DNA from 4 places in the Alkalihalobacillus phoenicis genome. Region 1 is predicted to be linked to each of the others. Evidence: riboswitches for the same ligand, from Rfam matches in the RefSeq annotation. Region 1 holds a riboswitch; each other region holds the start of a gene.

Region 1 (7,554 bases):
CGAATAAAGAGTATTTTATGCCAGAATTTTTACGTGATATTTTAGCTTGGAAGCTTGGGCAAGAATGGGCATAAACTTATTCACGGTCATCTATCGATCCTCATAAAGTAGTATTGAAAGAGTGATTGTACATGAGGATGGAGGGACGAACGATGCTTGAAATGAATCCAATTACAGTCGAAGGGGAAACTTTTCTTGCGATTACGTTAAAACTGCCGAAAACTAATTTTATGGCGATTACGAATGAAATCGGCTATATAATGTGTGGAGCTTTAGATGTGGCATTATTAAATGAGAAATTAAAAGATAGAAAAATTGTCGCAGCAAGAGCAGTTGGTGTTAGAACGATTGAGCAACTGTTAGAAGCACCACTCGAATCGGTCACATTGGAGGCGGAAGAGCTCGGCATTCATGTAGGAATGAAGGGTAAAGACGCCCTATTAAAAATGAAGTACTAATTTTTCAAAATGGATTGTCTCAAAAGTGATTCAGACTTTGATGGACAATCCGTTTTTTTTTGCTCTTATAACTCAACTTTCGCAGCGTATAATTGACCCTTAACCTTTGATAGAGATTGACTTTAGGGAGATACAATACTCAAATTGACTTTATATAAACGGTTCAATCGTCGACAGTCTGAACACATCTCTTCGTAGGCTGTTGAAGGAAACTGTTCACTAAATGAAGCGCTTCGGCTGTCGCTCCCAAACAGACACTCCGCGTCCTGCAGGAACCTCATGAGCCTCCTCAGCACGCTTGCGGGGTCTCATTGGACGGTTTATTCCTGCGGGAGTCTCCGTGTCTGTTTGTCCGCTAGATAATGGAATCGAATCTAGGTTCGGTTTTCTCATTGAATAAAAAAACAGTCATGACTTCAACGTACATTAGCCAAATCAGTGTTGATGCTCTGTACGTTAGCTAGATGATCGAGCTGGTTTCAATTTAAATCATGCCTTTTCATTACTGCAGACTTAGGAAAAAAATAGGTGGCAACTCCCTATTTCGTTCCATAACCAACAAAGGGAAGAAGTAGGTCCTTCTGCGTTAGAAATAGCTGAGTTGGAAAGATCCATATCATCAAGCCTCTCCACGACACTTAGCGGACAAAACCATACGGAGACTCCCGCGGGAATAAACCGGAGCGAGACCCCGCAAGGCTTGCCGAGGAGGCTCGCCAGGTTCCTGCAGGACGCGGAGTATGGTTTTGGTAGCGACCGCCGGAGGGCATATTTTTTTACTGCACAGTTTATCCGTTTTGTGTGATAGTACGTTCTCGCTTTTCAAACGTGTCAAGGGCATTTGTTTAAGAGCTTCCCTTTCGCTCTGCCAACTCGTTGAACGGATTTTCTCGATGCGAAAGTTGCGTTATAAAAAGACAGAATTTGACTTTTTTTTCACAAGATCGTTTCCAATTGTCGAAAACAGGCTTGCACAAGTTTTTTATTCATGGGAAGATAAAAGAAAAAGCTGTTCTACGTATAGAAGAGGGGACGTTCTATGAGACTAATAGCAGTGATGGTGGCGAAACCAGGGCAGCAGTTAGCCAGAGCGATAAAAAATGAGGAAGGTACGATTCTCTTAAATAAAGGTGTATGTTTAACTAGGAAATTAATCCAGCGCCTTAAGAGTATTGGTGTTTCGTTTATTTACATTCGAGATGATCAAATTCAACTTCCTGAGATCGAACAAGTGATTTCTACTGAAACAAGAGAATATACAATTAATCAGCTAAAAAAAGATTTTCTTGATTTAGCCGATGCGTGGAAAAAGAATACGAATCATTTTTCCTCTCTCCAATTAAATCTTGAATTTGAAGACGCTGTTCGATTGTTAATTGGTGATATAAAAAGTAAACCGAATGCTTTAACGTTGCTTCTAAGTGCGACATCACACGATCATTATATCTTTACACATTCATTTAATGTTACGGTTTATTCAATTGGATTAGCCGTAGAGTTAAATTACTCAGAACGTCAATTGTTAGAGGTAGGACTAGGGGCATTATTACATGATATTGGAAAAATGTCGACACCTTTAGAAATATTAGAAAAGCCAGGCAAGCTGACAAAAGAAGAGTTTGAAATTGTAAAAACTCATAGTAAAATAGGCTATGACTTATTAAGGCAAACAAAACATATTCCCCTTCAAGTAGCAAAATGTGCTCACCAACATCATGAACGGTTAAATGGGACAGGTTATCCGCAGGGACTGAAAGAAGATGAGATACACCCTTATGCGAAAATTATTGCGATTGCCGATGTGTTTGATGCTGTCACGACAAATCGAGTGTATCGAAAAAAGCCAATGCTCCCTCATGAGGCATTAGAGCTATTATATTCTGGTGCGTCGACCTTATTTGATTTAAGTTTAGTTACAGCTTTTCGTAAAACGATTGCTGTGTATCCAATCGGTTTAATGGTTACCTTAAGTGATAATCGAAAAGGGGTTGTGTTTCAACAAAATCGTGAAATGAGTACTCATCCGATCATTAAAGTTCTATATGAGGATGGGATAAAACTAGAAGAGCCTTATTTTATTGATTTAATGAAACATCTAAATATCACGATTATTGGAACCGATGCTTTTGAAGAGCAAAGTAGTTAAGTTATATAGTAGGAGATGAGCAAATTGCAACAATATTTATCTTTATGCCAACATGTACTTGAGAACGGAACAGAAAAAAGTGACCGAACAGGCACAGGAACTAAAAGTGTGTTTGGTTATCAAATGCGTTTTAATTTGGCCGATGGGTTTCCGGTAGTAACGACGAAAAAATTACATTTACGCTCCATTATTCATGAGCTGTTATGGTTTTTAAAAGGGGATACAAATATTGCTTATTTAACAGAGAATAAAGTACGAATTTGGAATGAGTGGGCCGATCAAAATGGAGATCTTGGTCCGGTTTACGGAAAACAGTGGCGTTCATGGCAAGGGGCTAATGGCAAAACGATTGATCAAATTAGCGAGTTGATTGAACAAATCAAAACGAACCCGGATTCCCGTCGTCTAATCGTAAATGCTTGGAATGTCGCGGAGATTGATGATATGGCTTTAGCACCTTGTCATTGTTTATTCCAATTTTATGTAAATGATGGTAAGCTTTCTTGTCAATTGTATCAAAGAAGTGCGGATATCTTCTTAGGTGTTCCTTTTAATATTGCTTCCTATGCCCTTTTGACAATGATGATTGCTCAAGTGACTGACTTAGAGCCAGGTGAATTTGTTCATACTTTTGGTGATGCCCATATTTATTCGAATCATTATGAGCAAGTCGAACTACAACTAACGAGAGAGCCACGTAACCTTCCAACAATGAAAATTAATCCAGATGTTAAATCGATTTTTGATTTTACGATTGATGATTTTGAACTTGTCGATTATGAGCCACATCCACATATTAAAGGTGAGGTGTCTGTATGATTTCCTATATTTTTGCGATGGCAGAAGACGGTGTCATAGGAAAAGACAATGATATGCCTTGGCATTTGCCAAATGATCTGCAATATTTTAAAAAGGTGACATCAGGTTCAACGGTTGTTATGGGGAGAAAGACATATGAATCGCTTGGTCGTGCGTTGCCGAAACGTCGCAATATCGTATTAACGACAGACGAAGCGTATCAAGCTCCAGGCTGTGAAGTTGTTCATTCAAAAGAAGCTGTTTTAAAGGCGATTGCGGGAGAAAACGAGACCTTTGTCATTGGTGGAGCAGGACTTTATGATTTGTTCCGTGGAGAGGTTGAGAAAATATATATGACGAAAATTAATGAGTCGTTTGCTGGAGATACATTTTTTCCGAAATGGGAGTGGGAGAATTGGGAGCTCATTTTCCAAAAGGAAGGTTCGGTTGATCCAGAAAATAAATATCCACATACCTTTTTAACCTATCAAAAAAAGTGAGAAGCTGATTTTTATTTATAAAGGAAGCTAGCACTTTTTGACTAAAATAACCATTGATTATAAAGAAATAGTTCGATATAATATGTTACGATAATATAAATAGTATTACCTCATCAACACGGTGAGGTAGAGGCGCGAATACGAATAGTACCCTTTATGAGGATGACAACGTTGAGTAAAGGAGAAAGGCAAGTTCGCCGAAGTTTATAGAAAAAGTCATGTTTCTATATGCTGGGACTGTATTAAATAAATGCAGGACTGTCACGGTTGAAAGACTGTGGAGAACTACTACTGAAGATGGGGATAACCTTGCGATCAAAAGGCATAATGGGTTTCCATTAGGGCCTTTTTTTATTGGGATAATTCTTCTTCAGCACACAAAAAAGATAAGCTCTTTAAAAAGAGAGCGGAGTAGAGGAGGATGTATCTTGGAAGTTGTAGGTACATGGTATTCATTAATACCACCTGTGTTAGCCCTTGTGCTTGTGCTGTTAACAAGGAAGGTATTAATTTCACTTGGAGTTAGTATTGTAGTCGGAGCCTTAATGTTAAATGGCTTTAATCCTATCGACGGTTTGATGCAAGTCGTTGGTATTTTTACCGGAATTTTTTATGTTGATGGTGGCATCAATGATTGGGAATTTTATATTATTTTATTTTTGCTCCTATTAGGAATGATGGCTGCTTTAATTACCAAATCTGGTGGTAGCCTTGCCTTTGCAGAGTGGGCAATGAAACGGATAAAAACCCGTGTCGGTGCTCAATTGTTTACGATCTTTTTAGGTTTTATTATTTTTATCGATGATTATTTTAATAGCTTAACAGTGGGAAATATTAGTCGTCCCATTTCGGATAAGCACCGAGTATCACGTGCGAAGCTAGCTTATTTAGTCGATTCAACAGCGGCACCAATGTGTGTAATTGCTCCTATTTCGAGCTGGGGTGCTTATATTATTTCGATAATTGGTGGAATTTTAACGGCACATGGATTATCACAGTATCAAGCGTTTGAAGCGTTTATGTTAATTATTCCAATGAACTATTATGCCCTCATTGCGATTGCTTTTATGATCGCTGTCGTTTTATTTAAAATTGATTTTGGTCCAATGAGAAGACACGAGGAACTCGCGATAACAACGGGACAATTAACGGATCCAAAATCAGGTGATCTTCCTGGAACAGATGGAGAAGTTGAAAGCCATAGTCACGGGAAAGTTTATGATTTAATTTTACCTATATTCGGTTTAGTTGTAGGTACAGTTACTGCTATGGTATTCACTGGGTACGGAGAGGCACAATCTGCATCTTTAATTGCTATTTTTGGTGAGGCTGATATTGCTGGTTCATTAGTGATTGGTGGAGTGATTGGTCTTGTATTTGCTCTTATTACGAATTTGGTCAAACCTGATAACCCAGACATGTTCCAAACTCTATGGGCTGGGATTAAGTCAATGCTTCCTGCAATTTATATTTTAATTCTTGCTTGGACTGTTATTGAGATCATTAGTGAAATTGGAACAGGTGGATTTTTAGCTGAGTTAGTGGATGGTACTATTCCTCCAATGCTATTACCTGCGATTATCTTCTTAATTGCTGGTTTTACAGCTTTATCGACAGGTACTTCTTGGGGAACTTTTGGTTTACTCTTACCAATTGCTGGTGATATGGCAGCTGCAGTTGATGTGACTTTAATGTTACCAATGCTTGCAGCCGTACTAGCGGGAGCTATTTTCGGTGATCATACCTCACCTATTTCTGATACGACGATTTTGTCATCAGCAGGTGCAGGAAGTCATCATATTGACCATGTTATTACACAGCTTCCCTATGCGATTGTTTCAGCGGTGATTGCCTTTGTAGGCTTTATTATCTTAGGAGTTACAGGAAATATGTGGTTATCATTATTGTTAGTAGTTGTCATTTTTGTAATTACAGTATTTGTAATTAAGCAATTAAATACAAGTTTAAAAAAAGCGTAAATGAAGTAGTCTAAGAAAAACAGGTTAAAATCAGCTGATGAGAAGTTTTGAAACTTTTCATTGGCTGTTTTTAGTTTGTGGGCTCCGGCTTTGGAATCGTGATAGAGAGAAGAGAGGGATGTGGTGGAGCGGATATATGGACGGAGATGGTATATTTTTAAAGAGGAGTAACGCGGTCGACACGAAAAAATCATGCCATTCGGCTAGGGCTTCTTTTGGTAAAAAAAGTTTTTGACAAAATTCGACTCAGTTATTATAATAAGATATTGATTAATCTGAAAATATAAAATAAAATGACATTGAGTTCGTTGCGACAAAAAAGAAAAGCTAGTACTTGATATAATTTTCAGATAATTTTGAAAAGATAGGACTGTATTTTAAAATATCTTTTCGTAAAGAGGGAGAGGAGTTTGAAAAGATGGAAGGTAGAGAACAGTGGGGGACAAGGGCTGGTTTTGTACTAGCGGCAATTGGTTCGGCAGTAGGACTAGGTAATATTTGGAGATTTCCATATGTAGCATATGAAAATGGGGGCGGCGCCTTTTTAATTCCTTATTTGTTTGCACTATTAACAGCAGGGATTCCTTTATTAATTATGGAATTTACAATTGGACAGAAATATCGGGGGTCAGCACCTTTATCGTATGCTAGGTTAAATAAAAAGGCAGAATGGATTGGTTGGTGGCAAGTAGCCATTTCATTCGTTATTTCTACGTTTTATGCGGTTATTATTGCTTGGGCTATTTCTTATACTTATTTTTCATTTAGACAAACATGGGGATCAAATCCTACTGATTTTTTATTAAATGATTTTTTACAGATTGTTGATCCTGGTCAATTAGGTAGTTTTGTTCCTACTATTTTTTTCCCATTACTAATCGTGTGGGTTATCGCGTTAGGCGTGTTATTTAAAGGGGTAAAGAAAGGCATTGAATTTGCAAATCGTATTTTTATCCCTCTTTTGGTTGTAATGTTCTTAATCCTTGTTATTCGTGCTGTAACTTTGGATGGAGCTATGGTTGGGTTAGATGCGTTCTTTAAACCGAATTGGGGAGAAATAATGAATCCAGCGGTTTGGGTAGCGGCTTATGGCCAAATTTTCTTCAGCTTATCGATTGGCTTTGCTATTATGATTACTTATTCCAGTTATTTACCTCGTAAATCAGATTTAAATAATAATGCTTTTATCACAGGATTTTCAAATTCGAGTTTTGAGATATTAGCTGGTATTGGAGTTTTCGCCATTATTGGCTTTATGGCAACTCAGCAAGGAACGTCAGTTGATGAAGTCGCTGCAGGAGGAATTGCTTTAGCGTTTATGGTATTTCCAGAGATTATTAACAGTTTTCCAGGTTTAAATGGATTATTTGGAGCTTTATTTTTTGGTTCATTAGTGATGGCTGGATTGACGTCGTTGATATCAATTATCGAAACGTATGTCTCAGCTTTACAAGATAAGTTTAAAATAACTCGTACAAAAGCCGTTATTATAGGCGGTGGGCTATCTGCCCTAATTTCGATTTTATATGCTACTCAAGGTGGGTTATGGTTATTAGATACGGTCGATTACTTTATTAATCACTTTGGCGTAGCTTTAGCGGGACTTGTATCCGTTATTGCGGTTGCATGGTTTATGAGAAAGCTTCCTGATTTACAAAAACATACAAACGAAT
Region 2 (7,554 bases), 370 kb from region 1:
GATAAAGGTTGGATGTGTGTTCAAGTTTTCTTCGTACGTCAAGGGAAGTTGATTGAGCGAGATGTCTCGATTTTTCCATTTTATAAAGACGCACAAGAGGATATTCTGACATTCATTGCTCAGTTTTATAGCAAAAAAGAGCATATTAAACCAAAGGAAATTCTTGTCCCCGATATTATTGATGCAGAGCTTTTAGAGACTTTTTTAGAAGTGAGAGTGAGTGTACCGAAAAAAGGAAAAAAGAAAGACTTGCTTGAATTAGCGAGTGAAAATGCAAGAGTTTCTTTAAAAGACAAGTTTGCTTTAATTGAGCGTGATGAGGAACGTACAGTCAAAGCGGTGGAGCGTTTAGGACAAGCGTTACAAATTAAACCGCCCTATCGAATTGAAGCCTTTGATAACTCAAATATTCAAGGAACCGATCCTGTTTCAGCTATGATCTCATTTATTGATGGGAAACCGAGTCGGAAAGATTATCGTAAATATAAAATTAAGACCGTTGTTGGGCCAGATGATTATGCCTCCATGCGTGAAGTGGTGAGGAGAAGGTATTTACGCTTGCTACGTGAAAAGCTTCCGTTTCCGGATTTGATTGTTATTGATGGAGGGCGAGGTCATATTGCAGCCGCTCAAGATGTATTGGAAAATGAACTTAATTTGAATATTCCTGTATGTGGGCTTGCGAAGGATGAAAAGCATCGTACGTCCCAATTGTTAATCGGCGATCCTCCGACAATTGTGCCATTAAAAAGAGACAGTCATGAATTTTACCTTTTACAACGTATTCAAGATGAGGTTCACCGTTTTGCTTTAAGTTTTCATCGGCAAACGCGTTCAAAATCATTTTTCCAATCAGTGCTAGATGATATTCCTGGGGTTGGTGAGAAACGAAAAAATAAACTTTTAAAACATTTTGGGTCCCTAAAGAAAATGAAAGAAGCAACAGTGGAGGAGTTAGCGTTAGGTGGAATTCCACAAGTTGTCGCAGAAAGTATTTATCAAGCTTTACATGAAAAAGAAGATTCAAAAGAAAGCTAAATTTTTACCTTGCTAAAGCAATAGAAATTTGCTAAAATTTTAACTAATTAAATAAGCCATACTTCTTTATTAAGGAGTGATGGTAGAGGCGCGAAAACCAATAGTAGAGTTTCAGAGGATAATGAGGTCTGAGGAAGGAACTTAAAAGGGGAATTCGCCGAAGTGTAAAAGGAACTCATTTTCTTTTATGCTGGACTTATGCTTAAGAGACATAAGGCTGTCACATAACTACACCCAAGGTTATGTGGAGAACTATCTCACGTGGATAAAGGGAGCAGTGTGGTACGGCTATGTATGACAAGCAACGTGAAGGTATTTTCCTTTAGGTTGCTTTTTTTATTGTCCGTCCAACAAAGCCTTTTTCGTGTGAAAAGAGAGAGGATGAATGAATTTGGCAAGAATCGTACAAAAATATGGAGGCACATCCGTTGGAACCGTAGAGAGAATTCAACATGTTGCCAAAAGAATTGAGCAAGTCCAAAGAAAAGGGGAAGAACTTGTTGTCGTTGTATCGGCAATGGGAAAATCAACCGATCAACTTTTACAATTAGCAAATGAGTTAACAGATAATCCAAGCAAACGAGAAATGGATATGTTGTTATCGACAGGGGAGCAAGTAACGATCTCCTTGTTGACGATGGCGTTACAGCAAAGAGGGATAGAGGCAACATCGTTTACTGGATGGCAAGCTGGAATTCAAACAGATAGCCATCATGGAAATGCTCAAATTGCTCATATTGACACAGCGAGAATGGAAACCGAATTAAGGCTAGGGAAAGTGGTCATTGTGGCTGGCTTCCAAGGCTTCACCCAAGATGCTCAGATTACAACCCTTGGGAGAGGTGGCTCGGATACGACCGCTGTGGCCCTAGCTGCTGCATTAGAGGCTGAACGATGTGAAATTTATACGGATGTAACAGGGGTTTATACAACGGATCCACGTTATGTGAAGACGGCTCGGAAGCTTCATTCGATTTCTTATGATGAAATGTTGGAAATGGCTCAACTTGGGGCGGGAGTTTTACATCCAAGAGCGGTTGAATTTGCAAAAAATTATGATGTTCCTTTAATGGTAGCTTCAAGTATGGTGGAAGAAGAAGGAACTTTGATTGAGGAGGAAGTATCGGTGGAAAAAGGATTGATTGTTAGAGGGATTGCGTTTGAAAATGATGTAACCAAAGTAACGGTAGCGGGGTTACCGAATGAAATGAATACATTAGCTAAGCTATTTAGCACGTTATCAAAACATTTTATTAATGTTGATATTATTGTTCAAAATGAAACGGATGCCGAGCATGTGACGATTTCCTTTACGGTCACTCAATCCACATTAAAAGATACTTTAGTCGCGTTAGAAAAGGCTCAAAATGAATTAAAGTATGAGAATGTTCAGTATGAAACAGGATTGGCGAAAGTTTCGATTGTCGGCTCAGGTATGGTATCTAATCCTGGAGTAGCCGCTCAAATGTTTGATGTGTTAGCAGAAGAAGGAATTGCTATAAAAATGGTAAGTACGTCAGAAATCAAAGTATCAACCGTTGTTTCAGAAGATGATATGGTTCTAGCTGTTGAAGTATTACATGAAGCATTTAAATTAGCAGAAGAATTAGTTGAGCCGGCTATATAAAAAAGAATGACCACTGAATGAGAACGTTCGTCCTCACAGTGGTCTGTTTTGTAATAACATTAATCGAGCTCGCTGCGATCGTATTTATCAGAATGGATTTGGAAGGTCACTTGTTTTCGTTTCTTTTCATATGTGGCTTCCGTTATTTGTTGTTGCATTTGTTCAATTTGTTGGGCTAAAAAGCCTGCTTCAAGCTGATAGCAACGAGCATCTTTTTTACCCATCCAATGACCGTGTAATTCCAATGTTTTCGCTTGGGCCTTATTTTTTTGAATTTCCAATGTGCCCCAACCTGCGTTTTCAAAAAAATGAATGATTTCATCTATAGTATGTAAGACATGTTTTCGTGCTAATGACTTTCCGCCCCAATAGAGAATTTGATCATGCTCCGTCCCTAAGAGTTCGTGCAGCAAGTCATTTCTGATTAAATCGTAATCAAATAAAGTTGATTCATTTGTTGATTCTTGTTCCATCAAACCACCCTCTCCGTTTCTTATTATACATAGAATCAGGAGAATTATCTCTAGATTGGATGACGTCAAATTATGTAAAATCTTCAATCAACGTGAAGGACGTAAATTAACTTTCAGCTAAGCGTTTTTGGACTAATAAAATTAGGTATTTCCTAACTTATTTAAGTAAGGTTTTAATATTGAAATAAAATTAAGAAAAGTATGATAATATACCGCGAAAATAATTACGGGTTAGGAGAAGTAAGGGGAGGATTAAATTCAAAGAAATGAGATAAATTCCATTGTTAAAATAAATCCAGTAAAAAGCGGAAATTATTTATAAAAATGCTATTTAACGCTTTCAAACTGCCGAATTATCTGATAAATTAGGTATGGAGATTTCCTATAAATATTACAAAAAGTATGTATACGTTTTCTTGACGACATGATCTGATGGGAGTACAATTAATTTGTCGGATTTTATTCACAGAATCTTACTAAAAGATTCATGAAAGCAAAAAACGTGATGGCATGCTGTATGTTTTAGGGAGGTACATATTTATACGAGAGAAAAGTGTAGATGGAACCAAAAGACAAGCAGGATAGGAAACATTAATTTATGTGGGGGGAAAAGGTATGGCTGGAAATCAAGAATATTTTAATCGTCGGCTGCATTCCTTGTTAGGAGTAATTCCAATTGGGATTTTCCTAGTGCAGCATTTAGTTGTCAATCATTTCGCTACGCGTGGTGCAAGTGCATTTAACCAAGCATCACATTTTATGGAGAGCTTACCGTTTAGATACGCGTTAGAACTTTTTATTATCTTTATTCCAATTTTGTATCATGGAATTTATGGTATCTATATTGCATTTACAGCAAAAAACAATGTTCAACGTTATAGTACATTTAGAAACTGGATGTTCATGCTACAACGTTTTACGGGTGTATTTTTATTAATCTTTATTGCTTGGCATGTATACGAAACGCGCTTCCAAGCAGCACTTGGGGTAGAAGTAAACTACGATATGATGGCTGACATTTTAAGTTCACCATTTATGCTCGCATTTTATATTCTTGGTGTCGTTTCAGCAACATTCCACTTAGCTAACGGAATTTGGTCATTCTTAGTTTCCTGGGGAATTACCGTTACACCACGTTCACAACGAATTGCTACATATGCGACGATGGCGATTTTCTTTGCATTAACATTCGTTGGTATTCGTGCCATCTTAGCATTTATTAATCCAGAATTAGCAAACATTTAAGGAGAGGGTATAGATGAGTAAAGGCAGAATTATTGTTGTCGGCGGTGGACTAGCCGGTCTTATGGCAGCAATTAAAGCAGCAGAAAAAGGTGTACCTGTAGATCTATTTTCCCTTGTACCTGTGAAACGTTCTCACTCTGTCTGTGCGCAGGGAGGAATCAATGGTGCGGTCAATACAAAGGGTGAAGGAGATTCACCTTGGGAACACTTTGATGATACAGTTTATGGTGGAGATTTCTTAGCGAACCAACCACCTGTTAAAGCGATGACAGAGGCAGCTCCTGGAATCATTCACTTAATGGACCGGATGGGTGTAATGTTTAATCGAACGCCTGAAGGGTTACTTGATTTCCGTCGTTTCGGTGGTACGCAACATCACCGTACAGCATTTGCTGGGGCTACGACTGGTCAACAGCTCCTTTACGCTTTGGATGAACAAGTGCGTCGTTATGAGGCAAGTGGGATTGTAACGAAATATGAAGGTTGGGAATTCACTTCTGCGATTGTGGATGATGAGGGTACCTGTCGTGGGATTACGGCCCAAAATCTTCACACATCTGAAATCCGTCATTTTGCTGGAGACGCTGTTATTATGGCAACAGGTGGTCCTGGAATTATTTTTGGTAAATCGACAAACTCTGTTATTAATACAGGTTATGCGGCTGCTAAATTATATGAACAAGGTGTTTCCTATGCAAATGGTGAGTTTATTCAAATTCACCCAACAGCAATTCCTGGTGATGATAAATTACGACTTATGAGTGAATCGGCTCGTGGTGAAGGTGGACGAGTATGGACGTATAAAGATGGTAAACCATGGTATTTCTTAGAGGAAAAATATCCGGCTTACGGAAACCTTGTACCTCGTGATATCGCAACACGTGAGATTTTCTCCGTATGTGTGGATGATAAGCTTGGAATTAATGGTGAGAACATGGTATACCTTGATTTATCTCACAAGGATCCAAAAGAACTGGATATTAAATTAGGTGGAATCATCGAAATCTATGAAAAATTCATGGGTGATGATCCTCGTAAAGTTCCAATGAAAATCTTCCCAGCTGTTCACTACTCAATGGGTGGTATGTGGATTGATTATAACCAAATGACCAATATCCCTGGTTTATTTGCGGCTGGTGAGTGTGATTACTCACAACACGGTGGGAACCGTTTAGGTGCCAATTCCCTTCTATCCGCGATTTATGGTGGAATGGTTGCTGGACCAAATGCGATTGAATACATTAATGGGTTAGAGAAAACAACAGATTCAGTTGCCTCAAGTGTCTTTGAACGTGAATTGAAAAAAGAACAAGACAAATTTGATAGCATCTTGAAAATGGATGGAACAGAAAATGCGTACAGTCTTCACAAGGAACTTGGTGAGTGGATGACAGATAATGTTACCGTTGTACGTTACAATGATAAATTATTAAAAACAGACGAGAAAATCCAAGAGTTAATGGAACGTTACCAAAATATTAACATTAACGATACGGCAAGATGGAGCAATCAAGGGGCATCATTTACTCGTCAATTAGAAGGAATGCTTAACTTAGCACGTGTTATTACATTAGGTGCCTATAACCGTAATGAAAGTCGTGGAGCTCATTACAAACCAGACTTCCCAGAGCGTAATGATGAAGAGTTCTTAAAAACAACTAAAGCGACATTTAATCCAACAACGAAGGCACCAGATTTTGAGTATGAAGAAGTCGATACTTCTTTAATCAAGCCTCGTAAACGTGATTATTCGCAAAAGAAACAAGGAGCTGCTAAATCATGAGTGAAAAACAAGTAACGTTTAAAATTGTCCGTCAAGATGATCAAAATAGTGCTCCATATGAAGAGGAGTTTGTCTTAGACTATCGTCCCAATATGAATGTTATCTCGGCTTTAATGGAAATTCGTCGTAACCCGATTAATTCCAAAGGGGAAAAAACAACTCCGGTCGCATGGGATATGAACTGTTTAGAAGAGGTATGTGGAGCATGTTCAATGGTGATTAACGGTAAGCCACGTCAATCATGTACAGCTTTAGTTGATCAATTAACACAACCGATTACTCTAGAACCTATGAAAACTTTCCCTGTTGTTCGGGACTTGATGGTTGACCGTTCACGTATGTTTGATTCACTCAAAAAGGTAAAAGCTTGGATTCCAATTGATGGAACATACGATTTAGGGCCAGGACCTCGTATGGCTGAATCAAAACGTCAATGGGCTTATGAATTATCAAAATGTATGACTTGTGGCGTTTGTTTAGAAGCATGTCCAAATGTGAACAGTAAATCTGATTTTATCGGGCCAGCTCCACTCTCTCAAGTACGTTTGTTTAACGCACATCCAACTGGTGAAATGAACGCAGCTGAGCGTTTAGAAGAACTAATGGGTGAAGGTGGGCTTGCAAATTGTGGGAACTCGCAAAACTGTGTTCAAGCTTGTCCAAAAGGAATTCCGTTAACAACTTCGATTGCGGCATTGAACCGTTCCACTACTTTACAATCATTCAAAAACTTCTTTGGATAAACGCATAATACGAGATAAATAGAAGGGCCGACTTGTGTAATAACACAGGTCGGCTCTTTTATCTTAGGCACACAACAATTTATCCTCACTTAAAAAGCTGAGTGTCTAAATTTGAAGTTCACCTAGTCTTATTAGTTCAATAACTGCTTGAGAGCGCCCCTTAACCCCCAACTTTTGCATTGTATTCGAAATATGGTTTCGTACCGTCTTTTCACTTATGAAAAGTTGCTGTGCAATTTCCTTAGTTGTTTTGTCCTGAACGAGCAGTTCAAATACTTCTCGCTCCCTTTTTGTAAGTAAAGGTTTAGGTCCAAATTCTGCTCCTTTCATGAGTTCACTCCTTCTTGCTCGGGCTAAGAGCGAATGTGGGTTACTCAACTCCCATAGTTGAAGGGTTTTAGTCATCATAGTATATGTGAAAGTGAAAAGACGTGTGCTACTGTTTTAGAAAAATTTTCAAAAAGGGAGATAACCTATTAAACTTTCCTTTTTTGGGTTGGGTGGGCTTGCTGTGAAGAATAAGCCAAGAAACGCCACCGGAATGATGGAGAATGAGTTGAATTTGGAAAAAAACACCTTCAAATACGTGAACCTTTATTCTTGACGGTCAGAGATCCTTTAGATAATATAATGCAGAGATGAAAA
Region 3 (7,554 bases), 1.2 Mb from region 1:
CAATAATGCGATTACTCAAATGCTTTCTGGCCTTATTTTTATCATTGTTGAAGGGTATGATGAAGCGTTTATTATTGATGTGCGTTCGTACCCAGGTCGAGGGCCCGAAGAACCAGATACGGAAAGGGTTGTTCGTGGGGCACGAGATGGTTTTACCGAAAATATTATTATTAATACGGCTTTAGTGAGACGAAGAATTCGAGATGAGCGATTACGACATGAGATTACTAAGGTAGGTGTTCGTTCGAAAACAGATATTTGTATTTCGTATATTGAAGGAATTGCCGACCCAGACCTTGTTAATATTCTAAAAAAAGAGCTCGATGCGATTGAAATAGATGGGATCACAATGTCAGATAAAGTGATTGAAGAATATATTGTCAGACAAGGGTACGATCCGTTTCCGCTTGTTCGTTATACGGAAAGGCCAGATGTCGCTGCGACTCACTTACTTGAGGGCCATGTGTTGATCATGGTCGATACATCACCAAGCGTTATTATTACACCGACAACGTTTTTCCACCATATTCAGCATGCAGAAGAATATCGACAAGCACCAGCTGTAGGTACTTTTTTAAGGTGGACGAGAACACTTGGGATATTTGCCTCATTATTTATTATTCCGTTTTGGTTATTGCTTGTCATTAACCCGACTCTTTTACCGCCTGGTTTAGATTTTATTGGTCCTGAGGAAACAAATAATATTCCGATTCTCCTGCAAATTCTATTTGCTGAATTTGGGATTGAGCTCCTGAGGATGGCTGCTGTCCATACGCCATCTCCTTTAGCGACGGCATTAGGGTTGGTAGCTGCATTATTGATCGGGGAAATGGCGATTGAAGTCGGCTATTTTACAACAGAGGTTATTTTGTATGTTGCCTTAGGGGCGATTGGAATGTTCGCAACCCCTAGTCATGAATTAGGAGTGGCTCTTCGAATTGTCAGGATTTTACTCGTGCTTGCGGTCGGCTTTTTTAAAGTACCGGGCTTTGTGATTGGAACGCTTATTCTAATTCTTTGCTTGACAGCGATTAAGCCTTTAAATAAGCCGTACTTTTGGCCATTTATTCCATTTGATCCCCCAGCATTATGGCAGCTCGTTATTCGTGCCAATGTTCCTTCGATGCGATGGAGACCGAGTATTGTAAGCCCACAAGATCCAATCAAGCAGGATGTGAAAAAAGAATAAAATGATTGATAATTGGTGAATGATCTAGTTGCGACAAACGTATGATTATGGTAAAGTTATAGCAACAATTTCATGAACCTCATGTGAAAGTGGGGTAGAGGTGCAAGGCGAATGAGTATACTTAAAGAGCTAGTGGATAGCACTGACTTAAGTAGAAAGGTCAACTTGCCGAAGCTTATAAATGCACCACCATTTATAAAGCTGGGTCGTTATTGAATAAATAACGGACTGTCACTGATTTTGATCAGTGGAGAACTATTCTTTTTGAATGAGGTTACGTCAGCAAACAGCTAGTGTAACAACTAGCTGTTTTTCCTTTTTTTAGTAGGCTTAACAATGATGGGTGTTCTCCACAAAAGAGATGATGAGCGTATAAAGGAGAGAGATAAATGTATACACATGGAACGAGTCGAATTAATGAATTTGGTCATTTAGAAATTGGTGGGGTTGATACGGTCCAACTAGCTAAACAATATGGGACACCTTTATTTGTTTATGACACTGCCTTAATCAAACAACGTGCTAAACAATTTCAAGATGCTTTTATAGATGAGGGTGTACCTTATCAAGTAGCATACGCTAGTAAAGCTTTTAGCTGTTTAGCGATGTTTCAATTAGCTTCAGAACTAGGCTTAAGCCTTGATGTTGTTTCAGGCGGGGAATTATATACAGCAATCCAGGCCAATGTTCCAATGGGGCGCATTCATTTTCATGGTAACAACAAAAGTTTAAGTGAATTAGAAATGGCGGTTGAAGCAAAAATTGGTTGTATTGTCGTTGATAACTTTTATGAGCTTGAACAATTAAGTCGGATTTGTTTAGAGAAAGAAACAAAGATGAATATTTTGTTACGGATTACACCAGGGGTTGAGGCTCATACACATGATTATATTTCAACAGGTCAAGAAGATTCTAAGTTCGGATTTGATTTAGAAAGCGGTCAAGCAGGTGAAGCAATTGAACGTGCTTTAAAGGCAGAAAAAATTGAATTATTAGGCATCCATAGTCATATTGGCTCGCAAATCTTTGAAACAACTGGTTTTGTGATGGCGGTTGAAAAGATTTATCAATATATTCATCAATGGCGTGAAAATTATCAATATGTTCCGCAAGTTTTAAATCTTGGTGGTGGCTTTGGAATCCGTTACACGGAAGAAGATGCTCCACTTCCAGTTGGTAATTATATTAAAGAGATGATCCGTGTTGTCAAAGAAAAATCGACGGAGTACAATATTGATCTTCCAGAAATTTGGATTGAGCCAGGTCGTTCCTTAGTTGGAGATGCGGGTACAACGCTTTATTCAATCGGTTCTTCTAAAGAACTCCCTTCAATTCGCCATTATTTATCTGTTGATGGGGGGATGAGTGATAACTTAAGACCAGCCTTATATCAAGCAAAATATGAGGCCGTGCTTGCAAATCGAGCAGCTGAGCAAACTGAAGAGGTGTACTCAATCGCCGGTAAATGCTGTGAGAGTGGTGATATGCTCATTTGGGATTTGCCATTACCAAAAGCGAATCATGAAGATATTTTAGCCGTATTCTGTACAGGGGCATACGGTTACTCCATGGCAAATAACTATAACCGAATTCCGCGTCCTGCCGTTGTATTTGTAGAGGAAGGCGATGCATCTATTGTGATTGAGCGCGAAAGTTATGCCGACTTAATCCGATTAGATAAGCCTTTAGTAAGTGTCGTAAAACAATAGCAATATAAGGAAGTACTCTTGATGATTTTAGAAAGAAAGCTTCCTTATATTTCACTTTCATTATGAATTCGTGTACAATAAGGTGAATCTAATAAATGGAGGCATACATATTATGAAAAAAGGTAGTATTACGTTTGAAAATGGCGAAAAAATCGTCATCGACTTTTATGAAGAAGCAGCACCAAATACAGTGAAAAACTTTGAGGACTTAGCGAATAAGGAATATTACAATGGGTTAACATTCCACCGTGTTATTCCTGGTTTTGTTGCTCAAGGAGGTTGCCCAACTGGAAATGGGACTGGCGGTCCTGGCTACAGCATCAATTGTGAAACAGCAGGAAACCCACACAAACACGTAGCAGGTGCTCTTTCAATGGCACACGCTGGTAAAGACACAGGTGGTAGCCAATTCTTTATCGTTCATGAGCCACAACCACATTTAGATGGTGTACATACCGTATTCGGTCAAGTTGTCGAAGGTCTTGATTCAATTTACCGCATCAAGCAAGGTGACGTGATGCAAGAAGTAAAAGTTTGGGAAGAGTAATATGTGAAGGGGCTGTCCTAAAAGCCCTTAAATAAAAAAAGAATCGAGAAGTTTCAGCTTCTCGATTCTTTTTTTAGGACAATATGGATAGAGTTTGGTTTTCGAGCGACGACTGATCGTCGCTCGCTTCCTAATATTGTGAGCGAGGGCGATAAGCCCGAGCTCCACATGAACTTTTTCTTTACCTCGTAAGTGTAATCGTCGAAAGCCCAGGTTCTGTTTGACATGACCAAATACACTTTCCACCTCGATTTTTCTTTTTTGGTAAAGTGCTCGGCCTTCTTCCCTATTTAGTTTTCGGTTTTGCTTCACTCGTAATTCTTCATAAACCGGGTTGTAATGAACCTGCCGGTTGGCTTTGGCTTTTGTACAATCCGATTTAAATGGGCAACCTTCACATGATTCACATTCATAAATCTTGAAGTCTCTTATGTAGCCATATCGGTCCGTACGTTGACTGTATCGCTTAAACAGGACTTTTCGGTGGTTCGGACACCAATAAAAATCATCGACTTCTTCATAGTTCCAGTTGTGTGGATGAAATATCTTCTTGGAATACGAACGTTTTTGTTCCTGACGAAAGGTGTTATAAGGAATGAGCGTTTCAAAAGGTTCATCTTCCATCGCCACATAATTCGACTCACTTCCATAACCGGCATCGGCCACAAGAAGTTTCGGCCAGGGTAAACCACTTTGTTTCAAGGCCTCAACATGTGGGACTAAACAGCGTGTATCCGTTGGGTTCGAGTGAAGACTGTAAAAAAGAATAAATTGGTTTTGAGTCCCGATTTGCCAATTGTACCCCGCCTTCAATTGCCCGTTGTTCATATGATCGTCCTTCATCCGCATAAAGGTCGCATCGGTATCTATTTTGGAGTAACTATTTCGGTGCCCCAATAACTGAAAGGACTTTTCATATTTCTGCAGACGTGGAAGATAATCGGTCTGGGCTTTTTTATGTGCTTTCTTAAGAGAGCGTATTTCTTGTTTCGTCTCTTTTTGCTTCTCTACATCTTGGATTTCTTCGAACTTCGATTCTTTTTGTTGGAGTTCTTCTTCTAGTGCTTGAATGACACTCTCAAGAGCCTCGCTTGAAAGCCGTTGTTTTTGAAAAAGAGGATCTTCTTTTCGGAGCACTGACGTATCGATTTGGATTTGTTCGTGGATCTCCTCTAATAGATCTTCTACTTTAGCTTGAAGTTTTTCTTCGTAGCCTTGAACACTCTTTTTCCAAACGAATGAATATTTATTCGCGTTGGCTTCGATTTTGGTTCCATCTAAGAAATAGTGCTGACCATCGATATAGCCTTCTTTGATTAATAGTTTGGTTAACTCTGTAAATAAACGATCCATCAAAGGCTTTAAACGTTCAGAGCGAAAGCGATTGATCGTTCGAAAATCTGGCGTTTGCCCCGCAGCTAACCACATCATTGGAAGGTTCTCCGTTAGGGCTCTGGCGATCTCTCGACAGGAAAACCATTTTTGGGTGTAGCCAAATAGGACAATCTTCGTCATCATTTTAGGGTGATAGGCAGGACGCCCACCTCCTTGATACGCTTCGAAGAAGATTTCATCCTTTAATCCATTCACCATATCGTTCACCACATGAACCATATGATTTTCAGGAATTAAATCAGAATAATCCATAGGAAGATAGAGTTGGTTCATGTTATAATCTTGGAAAGTAGCCTTTTGGTTACACATAAAAATCGCTCCTCTTTGGTTTGTGCTGTGGTAAGTCCATTCTAAAGGAAAGAGCGATTTTTTTGTGCTTTTTTTTGCTAGAAAATGAAATGTAGCGGACGAGATGGGTGGCCGACTCCTGCAGGAGGAAAGGGCAGGCTGAAATCCACTGGCGTAGACAGTTAGTTCAGCGCCCGCCTGCGGAAAGCGTGCCACCCATCTCGGGAGCGGTGTCTTCCCTCTCACTTTATAATATTCAAAAAGGGGCTGAACCCTCAAAGGTCATTTTCATGACTTTTGGGACAGCCCCTTTTTATGTTTGTTTAATTGCCCATTCGAACTCCATTCCAATTACTTCAGCGATTTCCTTTAAAAATGTGCCTACCAACTAGGATTAGTTCTTATATAATTATTATAAAAAAATTCTACAAAAATTATACAGAACCTTTGTGTCATTAGGAAAAATACGTGTTAAATTTATATCATCGGGAATCGATTGAGGCCGACCTGTCACGTATGAAACCTTGGTCGGTTCTTTTGTTATTGAAATAAGATGCAGGATTATAGTCCTTTTTGTTGTATAATTATTAAAAATATAAAAGGAGAATATCTATTGGTTAAAACAGATAAGAAACAAAAAGTTGAAAAAAGTGAGGCGGACAAACTCATTGAGGGGATTGCGATTGCATTAGCTTTTTTAATAATATCTTTTTATTTATATCTAAATCCATCTTTTCTAACTTGGCCTATTCTTACTAACGGTATAGGTGCATTTTTTGGAATAGTTGGTTTAATGGGATTTTTGTTAGAGTTAGGAAAAATTAATATGAAATTTGAGAGTGGTATAAAGGATATCGTTGCTGGTTTTTTTGTAGGAGTTATTGTTTTCTTATTGATTTATTTTACTGATAATCTATATGTGAATTTATTAGTAGTATTTTTGAGCATTATTGTGATTTACGGGATTATTTCTGGTTTTATTAAGATAGTAAAAAGCTTTGTTGAATCGAATACTAACATTTTTCTTAGAATTCCAGTTATAATATTAAATGTTGCAATTTTTGTTCTTACAATACTTCAATTGGTTGAAATTATAAATAAGAATTAATGCTCATTAAAACTTTTCTTAATTAAGAGGGGTTTTTATTCTTTAGTATAAAATTTTTAGCTTATTAATAACAGAGAGTAATGAGATTAGTTTCTATTAATCTAAAGCATGGAGAGAGCTAATGGCCATAGCTAATACTCGATTCTCCTAAGAAGCCGTGACTCCAGCGGTGTAAGGTTTGGAGCGGAACGGTTTACTGCTTGCTGAATTAAAGAGCAGTTTTATAAAAAAGATGCAGGAATTTAGTCTTCTCTTGTCGTAAATGATAAAAAGTACGTATAAAAAGGGGGATTATAGTGTCGAAAATTGATGATTTAAAAAAGTTATTGATCTACAAGATGAAAAAGAATTTTATTATCGCCAGAAAAGAGCAGAAGCAGCAGAGGCTTTTGTAAAGATGTTTGAAGAAAAAGAGTTCCAAATTTCGAGAGAAAATGACTATGTGGAAGTAGATTATAAAAATGTTTTAAATTATGTATTACAAGGGTCTACTTCGAGTTTGGAAATTTCCGAAAATAGTAAAGAACTTTTTGATAGACATAGACGATTAAGAGAACCTGAACAAATCTTTATTACACCCAAAAGACTTCATAAATCTGCGAAAGTGACATATTCAATTATAGAAGATGAAATTAAAGATTTAGAAGATGAATTACACGTTCTTGGCGAATCGGGTATAGATGTATTAAGGTTTAAAATAGGCGGAAAATCTTTTGAAAAGTTTGACGAAGTGTTGCAGTATGTTTTCAAATAAAATTAATTAGATCAAAAACATCCGGAACGGGTGTTTTTTTATTTTGCAAAGGAGATGTAATCATGAATCAACAAATCGAAAACAATATTAAGTACCATCCACCTAAAGAAGGGCAACCTGCTAAGTACGAAGCAATCAGAAACAAAGCAAAGGAATTAGCGTTGATGGACAGCTTAAATTGATAAGATTATCGAAAATGTAGCAGGACTTTTGTCTCTTTTTGGCGAAATTAGGAAGCTGAGAGGAGATGTGAAATGCTAAAATCAAAAAACAAATTGCTCATTCTATTGTTTTTAGGCTTGTTGCTTGTTGGATTGGTCCAGTTATCTATTTTTGGATTTGAAAGAGATGCATTTGAGTCAATTCTACTAAATTTATTTGTACAATTAGTATTTGTAATTTTCCTTGTCTACTTCGTGGATGAAATAATCAAAGACCATGATAAGGAATTAAAAGACAGAGAAGAAAGAATGAAGAATGCATTAAAAGAAAAGTATGAGTGGGAACGTTTCAATAAATATACAAAAATCAAATATAGGCTTTTCGTAAATAATTTAGCTAAGC
Region 4 (7,554 bases), 1.4 Mb from region 1:
TGTTGTATTGGTGACTTTCACTTTTATTATTATTGATTTCTTTAGTGGTTCAGAAAGTTTAAAAGGGTATGCTGAAGAGAATTTAGTGCCTATTTCTGAATTTATGTGGAATTTATTTACACTATTAGTTCCAGGTTTATAAATAAATCGGGGCAAGCTACATACTGTTTTACTTATCCCGCAGGAGACTCTGGTGATTCCATTGGGAAGTAACTGAAAAAGGCAGGCTAGTGTAACAGAAGTATGGATGATTTCGTTTACTCCGCCAGCTGCATACCATACGCGTTCCGCGGGTGAATAGGAAGTCTCCGGGTATTCCACTGGCTCCGTTTTGGTCATTAAAAAACCAGCTGAACTATTATTGATCATTAATAAATCACCTAATTGTTAAAGTTTTTTCCGGTTAAAGGTGAAAATGAGACTTTTCAGTCACTTCGTGTGTAGTTGGTAGGGGGATACGAAATTGGCTAAATTCAGGGACTCTATACACAGAGAGGGGAGCTTATTATGGAAGCACAAATTGTGCAGGCTGTATATAAAACAGGCGTTTATATAGGCGAATGTTTACAAGTGAAAGAGGCAGAAAATAAAGCACTTGTGAAAGTGGTTGCTGTCAAAAAACATCCACAACAAGGGGATTTACATCACCCGAAGCAAACAGAAGGTGTTTTTTTTCATGAAAGAAAGGCGTTAGCTCAGTATGAGAAAGCATGGATGCCGCTTTCTTCTTTAAAAAGCTTTGATGGAGAGGTTTTAGAGTATAAAGAATCACTAAGCCTTGCATGGAATCAGTTATATGAGAAGCTTAAAAGTGAAGAGACTGATTTTAATTTAAAAAGTATGGAAAAATTAAAGGATTTAAAAAAGGAATATCACTTCTAATAAGGTTTTTTTATGAATAGGGAGTAGGGCTGTGCGATAAAGTCAATTATTGGACTTAATAAGTACAGTCCTTTTTACACATTAGGATAGATAGGCTTAATATTAAAAAAATCGGGCTTTCCTAAAAGTCATGAAAATGACCATTCAAAATAATCAAAGCCGATGGATTTTACAACGAGTAAAATCCATCGGCTTTTTCTGAGCTTTGGAACAGCCCTTTTTTGAATTTAGAGGAGTTTGGAATGCTTTTTTTGTTTCGTTTTTATTAACTAACAAAAAAGCTTAATGAAGGGCTGAGCTGAACTTTTAGTTCATTGAATTCGGTTTCTGTTAACGGCACTAGAGGCAGTCTGACAGAGCCAACTTGTACACCATTCATATTAAGTGCTGCTTTAACCGGGGTTGGGTTTGGTGCAGCAAATAGGGCTTTCATGATTGGCAACAGCTCTCTATGCTGTATCGCTGAAACTTGTACTTGTCCAGCAAAGAAATTTTGGATCATTTGTTGCATTTCATTGCCAATAATATGAGAGGAAACGGATACTACACCAGTACCACCAATGGCTAATACAGGTAAAGTTAAACTATCATCACCACTATAAAGAGCAAAGCCATCTGGTGCACTTGCAATAATCGTTGTCATTGCGTCTAAATCACCACTGGCTTCTTTCGTTGCGATGACATTAGGTAGTACTGCTAAGCGAAGTGTTGTTTCTACGCTAATATTCACACTGCTACGACCAGGAATATTATATAGCATGATTGGCAAGTTTGTTGCTTCAGCAATCGTTTTAAAATGTTGATAAAGGCCTTCTTGAGAAGGTTTATTATAATATGGAGCAACAAGCATAATCGCATCTACACCTAATTTTTCTGCTTGCAAGGTTAACTCAACAGATGCTGCGGTTGAATTAGAGCCAGTTCCGGCGATAACAGGAATGCGACCATTAACAGCTTGAACAACGGTTTCAAATAAGTGTAATTTCTCTTGGTATGTTAAGGTTGGAGATTCTCCGGTCGTTCCACCTACAACAACGGCATCTGTGCCATTACTAATTAAATGCTCAATTAAATCTTTTGTTTTATTTACATCTACTTTGTTTTCTTCGTTAAACGGGGTCACCATTGCGGTAATAACTCGTCCTAAATTCATTTTACTCACCCTCAATTCCATTATTATCAATAAAATGGGCTATATCTATTATCTCCGATTGAACACAAAAAAAACAACAATGAAGGATCCTCATTGCTGCATGGCAATACTGTGTGTACACAATCATTCCAATGCGTGAGATAGCCCTCCATATAGCCTCGTGCTATATGACAGTCCTGTATTTATTTAATACAGTCCCAGCTAAATAAAAGATGAGATTCTTATTTAGCTTCGGCAAAATCCCCTTTTAGTATGCTTCATCAAAGCTCAACCTTCTACACATACTTACTGATGGAGTTTGCTCCTCTAGCCTCACTTCAACTGATGAAGTAAAGATTATTCACTATAGTGACTCTACCTTATCAAAAGATTTTACTCATTGCAATGATTTCATTTCACTTTTATGATTCAAATCATAAAAATTTAAATTTTATTTCTAATAATTGGAATTTGGAGAGTGTTCAGTAGCTCGTCTAATTCCTGGCTACATCGTACGGTTTCATCTGAAGTGAATCCGTACTTTTCGGCTAAACGTAACATTTGATTTCGCTTTGACTCAATTTTTAACTTAATCATTCATTTCCACTCCATTTAATTTTTATGTGTAATCATTCTTTTTATAATTTTGAAAAAAATATAAATACATTTATGAATAATTAACACAAACATTATTATAAGCGATAAAAATTGAAAAGAAAGACTTTCTAAAAAAAAAGTCATTAATTGCTAAAATTAGAAGTGATTCGACAATGCCCGGTGCTTTTATAGCCTTAATTTACCTCACTGATTTATAGATAATTGGAGCAAAATAAAGGTAGAGAGGAGGGATAAATTGAGGGCAACTATCTTGATGATGTCAATATTATTACTCATTGTGCTAACAGGTTGTGTGTTGGAACAACAACGACCGCTTGGAGCTAAAAGCGACCCCGATCTTACATTTAGCGGTCTTGGCACTAATGAAATGCGAAGTCATGAAGGTCCGATTACAGATATGCTTGTTCCCGATGATACCGTCTTAGGATTAACAAAGGACAAGGTACCTTATCAAACAGGCTCATTAGGGTATAAGCGTAATATAGGAATAACTGAAAAAGGGACAAATTGGAATGGGCTAATGAATAATCGTCCAGGTCTAATTAAAAAATTGTACGCACCCGATCAAAGCTATTTATTAGAGAGAAAACCAGGCACAGGCATTCAACAAATGGGATTAGATTCAACCGAACATTTAAAATCGTCCATTTTATCGTTAGAAACAGTAGAAGATGTGCATATTATTGAAACAGCTGAGCAAATGTTAATTGGAATTGAATCAAGTGAAGCGAATAATGATAAGTTAATTCGTAGTATCCGTGAAGCAACCGAAGCGGATTCAATGGATAAGGAAGTGTTGATTACGTCAAAACGTTCGATTATTAATCGAATGGAAGCATTTGAAAATGGGGAACAAGCTGGCTGGCCATTTCGCTCTTTTAAAGGAATGGTTGCCGAAATGCAAGAGTTGTTTAGATAAATAAAAAAGGACCACCCGATGATAAGCGGTAGATTATTTGGGTTGGTTCTTTTTTAGTAGAAAGAGGGGGAAAAGCTTTTAATGGACATAAAACAACCACAATGGTCATCGTACCAAATTGTGGTTGTTTTATTTAGTGGTTTCGAAAACCCCTGGCTATGCCGGGGGTTCTAAAAAGCTTCAAGCGTGGTATTAAAAAAAAACCTCACTTCATGGTAGGATAAAGTTGGTTTCCCGACCGCTTCATCGCACCAAAGAAGGAGGTATGCCCTGTGAAGGACATGAATAGTTTAGCACACACAACATGGAATTGTAAGTATCACATCGTGTTTGCACCAAAATACAGAAGACAAATCATCTATGGAAAATACAAAAAAAGTATCGGACAGATCATAAGAGATTTATGTGAAAGAAAAGGGGTCGTGATTCATGAAGCAAATGCTTGTCCGGATCACATCCATATGTTAGTAAGTATTCCGCCGAAGTTAAGTGTGTCACAATTCATGGGGTACTTAAAAGGGAAAAGTAGTCTCATGATATTTGATCGACATGCCAATTTGAAGTATCGCTACGGGAACAGGAAGTTTTGGTGTAGAGGCTTCTATGTTGATACAGTGGGAAGAAACAAGAAGCAGATACAAGAATACATTAGGAATCAGCTAAAAGAAGACTATATGGGTGATCAGTTATCATTGTTCGAAGACTATGACCCGTTTACCGGAGAGAAAAATAAGAAGAGATAAAGAAATTCTTTAGAATTAGTGGGTGAATGTGGTGCAAAAGGGAAACCGGTTCAGTGGGCCTTTAAGGCCTAGGCCGGTAAGAAAGGCTTTCAGCCGCAGAGTAAACCACCAGTTCACACTGGTGGTTTTGATTTTTTCATTAATAAATACCATATTCTTCGGTGATAGAAAACCATTCACGTTCTAATGACTTATAGCTAATAATCGCGTTTTCGTAATGTACCCGAGCAGAATGATACTGTTTCTCATCAATAGGAGCACGCATATCCATTAAAATTCGGTCTAATACGTCTAATTCAACGAGTAGACTTAGGTGAATTTCGTGGAAACCATTAAAAGTTTTAGGGCGCTCTGTATTGATTAACTCTACGGTTTGACTTCTAATTTCTGCTAATGCTTGTTGAAACGATTGTAGAGCTTCTGTTTCATTATTAGGGTTTTCAAAAAAGAATGCATGGTTTTCAAGATAGGAAATGACATTACTTAAGTACTGTCCTGATTTGTCAGCGTAAATCATCATTTGTTCATCCGCTAACCCTTTTCGTCGGTTTTGATCCTTATCACTAGCTACACCTTGAAAACCTAATGGGCGTTCATTTTTTTGAGAATCCTCGATAATTTGTGATTCAGAATCGACTTGACAGGCAGCCAAAGGGAGCAAGAAGGCGATAAGTAGAAAAGTGAAGCTTTTTTTCAAGGTAAATCCTCCTCATAACAATAGATAAATATAGTATGAAATAAAGAAACAGAACTTATGCATCTTTCTTCTTAGCAACTCATAAATTGTTAAAAGTGATGATATAAGGAGGAAGTGCCATGATTGCTTTTTTTCTCGTTTTAATTGCTTTCTTTTTTTGTTTATTTGCCTGTTCACTGTTATGGGGGAATCGAATAATAGAAGGAATTGAAGCTCGTTCTGGAAAAGAAGCCGATGAAATGCTTAGAATAATTGAGGAGAAAATGAAGAAATAGAAAAGCTGAGGGAGGCTGGAAAAACCACTCCTCTGATATGAAAACCGGTGACATTTTACTCGTTTAAAATGTCACCGGTTTTCATTATATTTATTGGAATGGAAGTCGATGGATAGCGTTCTACTCACCGTTCCCGAAAATCATGCTCCTCGTCCTAGAGGTTACTGAAAAAGTCTACTCGTTAAAATAGGGTTTCATGAATTAGTTGTACTCCGCCAGCTCCATACCCTACGCTTTCCGCGGGTGAACCGGGAGCCTCCTCGCTCCGCTGTGTGGTCTCCCGTGTTTCACTTCTCCCGCAGGAGTCTCCGGGTATTGCGCTGGCTCCGTTTTGGGTCACCAAAACACGGTTGATGCTATGATTGACACTCTAACAAATAATCTGATTTCTTAGGGGGCTTTCTCGCCAAAGTTAAACTTGAGACTTCTTCAGCAACCTCCGCGTCCTGTGGAGTGGCGTCGAACTAGCTAGCTTAGCTAGCGGATTTTGGCTCTGCCACTACTTCCCACGGGAGTTTCCTCATGTTTTCGTCCGCTAAGATAGAGGATTTTTCTAACTCATTTAGATCGTTTTGTCCCTACCTTTTTTATTTAATTTAAAACTGTATTAAAACAGATAAAAAAATACTTCACTTTTATAATACAACTGTGTATAATGTAATTAAGTAAATAAACAGAATAAAATGAAATATAAAAAAATGGGAGGTTTTATCATGAATCATAATCAAGAAAATCCAAAAAATGAACAAAAGGAACCGACGATTTTAGAGATGATTAATGACTATTATAGTAAAAATTAATTAAATGATTGCTGGGGATAGCCTTCTCCAGCAATCATTTATGTTGGGAAAAAATTTGCATTTCATGATTGATTATGCTAATATGGCTATATTAATTAAACATTTTTTTGAATATTGTTCACATTTTATAAGGAGAAAAGAAGCGTCTTTTTTCGTTATAATATGTGAAATGCTGATTTACCCAGATTGTAAAGACGATGAACATATTAAGTAAACAAACAGAATGGAGTTTTTTACATGCAAACAGGTAAAGTAAAATGGTTTAACGCTGAAAAAGGTTTCGGTTTTATCGAAGTAGAAGGCGGAAACGATGTATTCGTACACTTTAGTGCGATTACTGGTGATGGTTTCAAATCTTTAGACGAAGGCCAAGCAGTTGAGTTCGAAATCGTTGAAGGCGATCGTGGACCACAAGCAGCTAACGTTGTTAAATTATAATTAACTTTTACACGATCTCATCCGAGGTCGTGTTTTTAAATATTATTAAAATAATTTCACGTACCGTATTTGTATAAAATAGCAGGGTAAAATAAAAAGCACTCACTGCTTGTGAATGCTTTTTATTTATTAAGGATAATAAATAGGGGAAGCTGGTCCAATATTAATTCCAAGTGCCATCCATATAAATAACATCGCTGTCCAAACGATAGTAAAAACAATCGCATACGGTAGCATAACTGAAATTAACGTACCAATTCCCATTTTTTTATCATACTTTTGAGCAAAGGCTATAATAATCGCAAAGTATGGCATTAATGGTGAGATAATATTTGTTGTTGAATCTGCTATTCGATACGTAAGTTGAGTAAATTCAGGAGAATACCCTAAGCCCATCATAATTGGAATAAAAACAGGGGCCATGATTGCCCATTTTGCAGAAGCACTTCCAACAAATAAATTAATTAGCATCGTAATGGCCATAAAGCCGAGTAGAAGTGGGATTCCTGTTAAATTGATGCTATCAAGAAATTCTGCTCCATAAACTCCAAGAACGATGCCCATATTTGTTTCGTTAAAAAAGGCAACAAATTGACCAGCTGTAAAAGCTAAGACGATAAACATTCCCATGGAAGCCATTGTATCGGAAAGTTGACTTGCCACATCCTTATCGCTTTTTATGTTTTTCATTAAGATCCCATAAACTAGACCAGGAATTAAGAAGACGAATAAAATGAGGATTCCAAGAGAGTTCATAAATGGTGATTGGACAATCGGATTATTTCCATCACCACGCATCGGTCCCCATTCTGGAACAACTAAAAGAGAAAGAACTCCTACTGTTAAAAGCATCGTAAGTCCAGCCCATGTTAAGGCACGTTTTTCAGGTTTTGATAAAAATTGAATGTTTTCCTCGGCTTCTTGGTCTTTGTTTGCTTTATATTTTCCTAAGCGAGGTTCAACAATTTTTTCGGTTACATAGGTTCCGGCTGCAGTAATTACAAATACGGAGGCTATGAGGAAATACCAGTTCATCGCGATGTTTATATC

What was found. Region 1 has a riboswitch for lysine ahead of AA0017_RS00920 (Na+/H+ antiporter NhaC family protein). Riboswitches for the same ligand answer to the same signal wherever they lie in the genome.
Region 2: another riboswitch for lysine. It lies ahead of AA0017_RS02565 (aspartate kinase); the one in region 1 lies ahead of AA0017_RS00920 (Na+/H+ antiporter NhaC family protein).
Region 3: another riboswitch for lysine. It lies ahead of lysA (diaminopimelate decarboxylase); the one in region 1 lies ahead of AA0017_RS00920 (Na+/H+ antiporter NhaC family protein).
Region 4: another riboswitch for lysine. It lies ahead of dapA (4-hydroxy-tetrahydrodipicolinate synthase); the one in region 1 lies ahead of AA0017_RS00920 (Na+/H+ antiporter NhaC family protein).

What each region holds. Positions count from the first base shown of each region.
Region 1 is NZ_CP154853.1:206,265-213,818, forward strand. Features, by position in the region: gene AA0017_RS00895 (bifunctional metallophosphatase/5'-nucleotidase) at 1-74, shown strand, start outside; gene AA0017_RS00900 (YunC family protein) at 153-458, shown strand; gene AA0017_RS00905 (HD-GYP domain-containing protein) at 1,498-2,604, shown strand; gene AA0017_RS00910 (thymidylate synthase) at 2,629-3,423, shown strand; gene AA0017_RS00915 (dihydrofolate reductase) at 3,420-3,902, shown strand; lysine riboswitch at 4,022-4,198, shown strand; gene AA0017_RS00920 (Na+/H+ antiporter NhaC family protein) at 4,331-5,881, shown strand; gene AA0017_RS00925 (sodium-dependent transporter) at 6,300-7,554, shown strand, end outside.
Region 2 is NZ_CP154853.1:572,677-580,230, forward strand. Features, by position in the region: gene uvrC (excinuclease ABC subunit UvrC) at 1-1,038, shown strand, start outside; lysine riboswitch at 1,114-1,301, shown strand; gene AA0017_RS02565 (aspartate kinase) at 1,430-2,665, shown strand; gene AA0017_RS02570 (DUF2507 domain-containing protein) at 2,725-3,138, opposite strand; gene AA0017_RS02575 (succinate dehydrogenase cytochrome b558 subunit) at 3,754-4,383, shown strand; gene sdhA (succinate dehydrogenase flavoprotein subunit) at 4,397-6,166, shown strand; gene sdhB (succinate dehydrogenase iron-sulfur subunit) at 6,163-6,909, shown strand; gene AA0017_RS02590 (helix-turn-helix domain-containing protein) at 7,015-7,239, opposite strand.
Region 3 is NZ_CP154853.1:1,418,288-1,425,841, forward strand. Features, by position in the region: gene AA0017_RS06745 (spore germination protein) at 1-1,189, shown strand, start outside; lysine riboswitch at 1,277-1,455, shown strand; gene lysA (diaminopimelate decarboxylase) at 1,579-2,898, shown strand; gene AA0017_RS06755 (peptidylprolyl isomerase) at 3,011-3,445, shown strand; gene AA0017_RS06760 (IS1182 family transposase) at 3,473-5,149, opposite strand; gene AA0017_RS06765 (hypothetical protein) at 5,742-6,236, shown strand; gene AA0017_RS06770 (hypothetical protein) at 6,634-6,990, shown strand; gene AA0017_RS06775 (hypothetical protein) at 7,245-7,554, shown strand, end outside.
Region 4 is NZ_CP154853.1:1,623,465-1,631,018, forward strand. Features, by position in the region: gene AA0017_RS07720 (hypothetical protein) at 1-142, shown strand, start outside; gene kapB (sporulation phosphorelay system protein KapB) at 508-882, shown strand; gene dapA (4-hydroxy-tetrahydrodipicolinate synthase) at 1,148-2,035, opposite strand; lysine riboswitch at 2,169-2,352, opposite strand; gene AA0017_RS07735 (aspartyl-phosphate phosphatase Spo0E family protein) at 2,459-2,611, opposite strand; gene AA0017_RS07740 (YhcN/YlaJ family sporulation lipoprotein) at 2,868-3,551, shown strand; gene tnpA (IS200/IS605 family transposase) at 3,833-4,294, shown strand; gene AA0017_RS07750 (hypothetical protein) at 4,434-4,991, opposite strand; gene AA0017_RS07755 (hypothetical protein) at 5,111-5,266, shown strand; gene cspD (cold-shock protein CspD) at 6,304-6,504, shown strand; gene AA0017_RS07765 (AbgT family transporter) at 6,634-7,554, opposite strand, start outside.